DNA from 2 places in the Flavobacterium sp. WV_118_3 genome. Region 1 is predicted to be linked to the other one. Evidence: riboswitches for the same ligand, from Rfam matches in the RefSeq annotation. Region 1 holds a riboswitch; the other holds the start of a gene.

The links. Region 1 has a riboswitch for thiamine pyrophosphate ahead of ABFU83_RS16695 (TonB-dependent receptor). Riboswitches for the same ligand answer to the same signal wherever they lie in the genome.
Region 2: another riboswitch for thiamine pyrophosphate. It lies ahead of thiD (bifunctional hydroxymethylpyrimidine kinase/phosphomethylpyrimidine kinase); the one in region 1 lies ahead of ABFU83_RS16695 (TonB-dependent receptor).

What each region holds. Positions count from the first base shown of each region.
Region 1 is NZ_CP156060.1:3,581,734-3,585,233, reverse strand. Features, by position in the region: gene ABFU83_RS16695 (TonB-dependent receptor) at 1-1,751, opposite strand, end outside; TPP riboswitch at 1,835-1,947, opposite strand; gene arfB (alternative ribosome rescue aminoacyl-tRNA hydrolase ArfB) at 2,044-2,448, opposite strand; gene ABFU83_RS16685 (DUF4301 family protein) at 2,450-3,500, opposite strand, start outside.
Region 2 is NZ_CP156060.1:1,427,698-1,431,197, forward strand. Features, by position in the region: gene ABFU83_RS06545 (CusA/CzcA family heavy metal efflux RND transporter) at 1-363, shown strand, start outside; gene thiD (bifunctional hydroxymethylpyrimidine kinase/phosphomethylpyrimidine kinase) at 401-1,264, opposite strand; TPP riboswitch at 1,352-1,444, opposite strand; gene ABFU83_RS06555 (hypothetical protein) at 1,513-2,073, opposite strand; gene ABFU83_RS06560 (hypothetical protein) at 2,135-2,437, opposite strand; gene ABFU83_RS06565 (DUF6232 family protein) at 2,608-2,991, shown strand; gene ABFU83_RS06570 (acyltransferase) at 3,057-3,500, opposite strand, start outside.

The DNA.
Region 1 (3,500 bases):
GCATTCTGACGCAACACCCATTTCTCCGAAATAAAAATACTGGCATCCAATTCCAATCCGACGCGGTAACTGTTGTCTACATTAACCCGTTTCGATTCACCAACATCATTCAACGCACCCGTCAACACCAACTGATCTTTATATTTCATATAGTAGGCGTTTACATTTAGCTTCGCCACTCGCGATGCATAGCGCCATCCCAATTCATAATCGTCCATTTTTTCTGGTTTCGGAACGTTTCCTTCATAATCATTACGATTGGGTTCCCGACTGGCTTTGGCATACGAAAAATAAAAGCTGTTTTTAGGATTCAACACATAATTCAATCCTCCTTTTGGATTAAAAAAGCGGAACGTATCGTCCACCAATCCGGTTTTAACAGCATTCGCTTTGTAATTCACATTTCGATATTGTAAATCACCATACAAGCTTAACGCCGATGTAATATCATAGGTTGCTTTGGCAAATACATTGACATCCGTTTTGATTCCTTTATCATCGTAAAAAAGCTGACCGTAATCGTAGGCCGCTTTTTCCTTTACCCATAACAATTTCCCAAAGTGACCGCCTTCAAATTTATTGGCACCACCACCGATAACCATATCCAGCTTGTCATTTTTGTAATTGGATGAAAATGTAAAACCGTAGAAATCATTGTCCAGCCATTTTTGGTTGATCAGATCCGATCTTGAGATGGTGTTTCCGTTATCGACAAACGGTGTTAATCCGAATTCGGAAAACTTCCCACTGCGTTTATAACTTTCGTAATACCCTTTTCCTTTGGTATAATGCGCCGCCAGATTTGTCGACCAGTTATCGTTCCATTTTTCATTCCAATGCAACTGGTAATGATCCTGATTGAAATTATCCGTTTGATTATCGTAGAACTTCACTTGTCCGTTATCGTCAAAATACAAACCGGACACATTAAACCTCGGATTGTTATCCAACATATTTTCGTCCAAACCTAAATCTTTCAGTTCCGATCCATCCAAACCATTCCACGACTGGTATGTTTTTTCCGATCCACCAAAAACCAATGCTTTGATCAAGGTTGTTTTCCCCACGTAGGTTCCCTGAAGGAAATACGACTTCAGGTCGGAAGACGCCCGGTCGATATAACCATCGGAATTGATTTTCGACAAACGACCTGCCAATTCAAATTTGTTATCCAACAATCCCGAACTGAATTTCACGGTATGTTTTCGGGTATTAAAACTCCCAAAGGAATTCGAAATTTCACCATATCCTTTTTCAGAATAACTATCGGTTAGCATATTTAAGCTGGCACCAAAAGCACCGGCACCATTGGTTGATGTTCCGGCACCGCGTTGCAACTGCAAACTCTCGACCGATGAGGCAAAATCGGGCATGTTCACCCAAAAAGTCCCCTGCGATTCCGAATCGTTATACGGAATTCCGTTAATGGTTACATTCACACGGGTCGCATCGCTACCGCGGACCCGGATTCCGGTATAGCCAACGCCATTTCCGGCATCGGTAGTGGTTACCACCGACGGCAAATAGTTCATCAGAACAGGTATATCCTGACCAAGATTTCGTTCGGATAATTGTTTTTTTCCGACATTACTAAACGTAACCGGAGTTTTATCGGCAGCCCGAACGGCCGATACCAATACTTCGTCCAGTTGTTTGGTTTTTGTAGAATCCGAAACGGTTTTTTCCTGTGCGAAAAGCATAACCGGCTGAAGACATAATAACGCCACAACGGATTGTAATACTGTTTTCATTCGTAAGATTTTACGAATAAAAGGGGTAATTATTCTTTGATTAATAAAAAATGATGTTTCCACGACACACGAATACCTTACGGCATCGATTGTGTCTTATTCCCTAAACAGCATTACCTGTTCCAGGTTCATTGGGTATGATCTCAGCTCGATTGTCCGGTTTTGAATCCGGATATAAGCACCCCTTTGAGACAGGACAAAATTATAAAAAGAAACCGCACAAAATCAAATCCGAATAGAAAAAACTCAAAAAAGAACGTTTTTTCCCTATTGCGATTACACAATTCCTAATTTATTCCATTCCGGGTTTCCGGCGCGATTCTTTTTTTTGCGCTTGAAATCGTTTGTTTTGAATTCGTTTTTTAACCGCCGCATGCGGAATACGGGTTGCTTTTCGTTCTTTTTCGAGCTGCAAGGCTTGCTGTATTAGCGAAAGAAAACGCGTTGTTACGATTTCTTTATTTTTAAGTTGACTCCGGCTTTCACCACAACCAAGCAGTAAAACCCCTTCTTTTGTCAATCGATTTTCAAGCTTACGCATCAGCAACGCTTTTTCATCATCGGTAAACGCTGCAGAACCAGCTACATCAAAAACCAATTGAATTTTAGTCGCCACTTTATTCACATGCTGACCACCCGCACCACTACTTCTTACCGCTTTATAGCGCAATTCCGCAAATAGTATTTCTTTTTGCATATTATCGTGGCTGATGTGCCGGTTTTAATAAGTCGTTTACAGTTTTCACCGGATTAAACGTCAGAAGCGGTACTTCGACAAAAACCGTAATCCAGTTGGCCATGGCACCGTTCCATAAGCCCGGTAATTCATAGGCTTTAATATCTTTACATCCTTTGGTTTTATTAACAATAAACCCGGTATTGTGATCGACATAATTTTCCAGATTGAACTTTTCTCCTTTATAATCTTTTAAGCCACAAACCAAATCGACCGGATTAAAATGCGTCGATTCACTCAAAATCAATGCCTGTTTTTTATTTTGCAGGTCTATTTGTGACGATTCTACAATTTGTAACGAATACATTCCTTCTTCACCAGTAACCCAAAACGGTCCGCCACCCGGTTCTCCTTCATTTTTCACCATACCGCACACGCGTATCGGTCGGTTTAAAAGCTGAAACAATTGACTCTTTTGGTTTTCGAAGGTATATTTTGAAAAATTACGCGGCAATACAATATTCAATTCTCCTGTTGTAAAAGCAATGATTTCCTGAATAACCGCAGGATCGGAAGTAGTTTCCAACACCTTCAAACTCTCGAAAATTTGCTTTTGAAGCCGAATCAGTAATCCGCCCAATAATTTTTTATAACGAACAATTCCGTCAAAATGATTAAAACAAACGTTATCGATATTTTTAACAAAAATAATATCACTCGTCAGCCGATTCAAATTCTGAATCAACGCCCCATGCCCGCCCGGTCGGAAGAAAAGCGAACCATCCTCCAGTCGGAAGGGCACATTATCGGCACCAACCGCCAAGGTATCCGTGGCTTTATCCTGAAAAGAATAGTCTACAACGACTGTATTTTCACTATTTGAAACCACTTCCGAGAAACCTTCCAAATGCTCTTCCGAAACCGTAAAATGAATATGATGCTTTCCATCCACATTGGTATATACCTGCGCTTCTTTGAGGTGTTTAAAAATTGGCGTTGTAATCGCTTCTTTTTCCTGATGGAATGGCAATACCCCTTTTGGCTTATTCAGAAAATCGAATTTTGCCGGTGAC
Region 2 (3,500 bases), 1.7 Mb from region 1:
CTTACCGGAATTAATTTTGGTATTTCGGCCGGAGTTGGCTTTATCGCATTGTTCGGAATCTGTATCCAGAACGGTGTAATCCTGATATCGGAATTCCATAAGAACCTTAAGGAAAAAATGGATCTCAACACGTCGATTATGGAAGCGGTAAAAATCAGAACCCGTCCGGTAGTGATGACCGCCTTAATGGCTTCTATCGGATTATTACCGGCAGCAACATCAACCGGAATTGGTTCGGAATCGCAAAAACCGCTGGCCATTGTGATCATCGGTGGATTGATGACCGCTACCGCACTGACGTTATTGGTATTCCCGATTATATTTTGGGTATTTAACCGTAAAAAACATCAGCCAATAGACTGATTGTAAATAGCTTTTTATTTTTTATTTGTTATTTTGGTTATTTGGGAGAAGCCTCGTTATTGTAACGAGGTTTTTCTTTTTTAACCCTTTGCTGCGGCTCAAAAAAATGATTTAACGGACCATTACCCTTTCCTATTGCAACATCGGCGCCTTCTGCTATTGCCCGATGTACATACTGTTGCGCCAGACTAACGGCGTCGGATAAGGTGTTCCCAAGTGCCAGATAACTCGCAATAGCCGCCGACAAGGTACAACCCGAACCGTGCATATTGTTGGTTGCTATTTTTTCGGACGTATAGGTTGCTATCACACCTTGTTTATCGAATAAAAGTGAAGTCAGTGTTGTAGTTGGCAAATGCCCGCCTTTTAGTAATACATGCGGACAACCTTTTTGCATGATCATCGCTCCTGCTTTCTGCATTTCGGTTACGCTGGTGATCGGATTTCCGGTTAAAACAGCCGCTTCATCGAGATTCGGCGTGATCAGCGTAGCCAATGGAAACAGCTTGTCTACAATTGCAACTATGGTTTCAGATTCAATCAAACGATGACCGCTGGTAGCGACCATTACCGGGTCGAATACCACCGGAATGTCCGGATATTGTTGTAACATCGATACAATAACCGCTACCAGTTCCTGCGTATGCACCATTCCAATCTTGATCGCATCCGGTCGGATGTCTTCCAATATCGTTTGCAACTGTAAGGCTACGATCTCCGACGGAATGCTATGAATCGCTTTTACGCCACCCGTATTTTGTACCGGTAATGCTGTTAACACCGATGTAGGATAACATCCTAATGCATTGATAGTATTGGTATCGCCCTGGATTCCGGCGCCACCGCTTCCGTCGAATCCGGCTATGGTTAGAACTACCGGATAGGTATATTTTTTTTTCATGATTTACTATTGCGTCACACCCCGAATAGAATCCAGGCTGCTTAGATTGGTACTAAAATGGCAATAGTTGTCCCGGTAAAGACAAATAAAAGAAGATCAACTTTTCCCTACGCCGGTGTTAACCGGATCAGGTTCAAAGGGACTCTCTCAATTCTTTTCAGAATACCCCTAAAGCCGTGGTAAATGTAGTGTAAATATTTTATACCTGACAGGTTTTAGAAAGCTGACAGGTATTGCAATCCAAAATTTTAAAAACTATAACTTATAAAAAGATGGTATCCCGTTTCTTTTTTTCGGGGAACCGAATAACTGAAATCGAGTTTGATACTTTTTAATTTATCTTTTATAGTAATCGTTTTAGTAATATGATTTATAAAGTATTCATTTCCATCTTCATTTGTATCGGTTTTAATATAACGCGCCAATTTTTCGTATTGCTTCGAAAGTCTATTATATTCATACTGTAAATCCTCTAGCGTTTGAAATTTTAAGTCTTGGACAACCCTATATATTCCCTGCTTGATATTCCCATCTCTTTGAATAATCTGAATTTCTCCAGCTACGATTTTGGATTTTACGGCTTTGTTTTCCGTAAACTCCGTAAGAAATATTGTTTCTTTATCCTGAAAATCAGGAATGTCTCTTACAAATTTTTCAAACTTCAAGTTGGAACTTTTCATCATTTTATCGGGTACTAATTCTAACTTCAAATCCAGAAACAATTTGTTTAATTCTTTATTTAAATTGTCTTGTGCGTGTAAAATCGGATTACATAGTACTACTAAAATGACTGCTATTATTTTTTTCATATGTTGTTAAGCCTTGTTAGTAGGAAGGCAATTAATTAGTCTATTGCGTTTTGCTTTGCCTTTATTTTTTATCGGTGCGGGAAACGCTCTTAATCTGATTCGTTCCATTTTCAACTCCAACCTTTACAGGTAGCTGATTGCGGTAACTATTCGAAAGTTCGTTTAAAAGTTGCGTAAAATTTTCTTCTTTTTCAGACAAATAAAAAACCTGCGCGCTAATTCCAAGGGCAACCCTGATAGCGGCGTGTTCGGAATCTTTATCAATATCCATCACTACAATCGGATCATACCAAACAATTCCCGGACTGGTTTTGGAACAGGATAAATTGAGTAGTATTAAAAGTATAAAAATAGAAGTTCTCATGGCGATAAATTTAATAGATCTCACTCAAAAATAATGCCCTTTTATATTTTTTTTCTCAACATAAGGAAAAAATAAATAACATGATTTTTATAAATAGTTTGGTTTATGAGTTTCCATAATGAAACTAAAACAAATTTCTCTTCTTTTACCATAATAAAATTAGAAACACTATGAAAGAAAAAGTAAAAGAGCGTTTTTTTTATCGGGATCTTACTGTATCCGTAACGCAATCAAGATATATTACTGGTGACAAAACTTATGCGCTAAGTAATATTTCATCGGTTACAATTAATAGAATAAAAGAAAGCCGCTTTAACCCTCGAGTCGTAATAATAACAGGTTTGATTGCTCTTTTTATACCAAATGATTTTCAAATAATGATAGGAGGAATTTTACTTATCGTGGGAATCATGTGGCATATCAATATTAGAGATTCATTTACTGTTCGTATCAGCACTAATTCCGGCGAAACAGATAGCATTATTTCGAGCGACGAAGACTATATCAAAAAAATCGTTTCTGCTTTAAACGAGGCAATTATTTACAGAGGATAATTGTTGATGGCTAAGCCTTTCAAAAAAGATAAAGCCACGTCATCTGTCTCTTTGTATGACAATCATTATACAAAGTTTTTATATTGCAAAGCTGGTTTTTCGATATATTGCCATGACAAAAAAGCGGCTATATAAGTAATTGGCAAGCTTATTAAGGTGAGTAGTATTGGCGAAAAACTATAATAATACATCAGTGTTTGTTGTACTAAAAACCCATAAATATAGACACCATAGGATATATCGCCAATTCGATGCGGTATATAATTTAGTTTTTTCGAATACGAAATACACACCAACAGCATTAGTAATGGTAGTACGATATACGATGTCGTTTTATAAAAATTAAAAAATAAAGAGCCAATAAGTATTATTAAAAGTCCGAGTTTTATATAGGGTTTATTGATTTTTTTTAAGTTGACATAACTTAGAATAGAACCGCCCATAAAAAATGCGCCTAAACGATAAAACTGATCCGAATTCAAATATATTTTTGTAGATAGTTCAGTAAA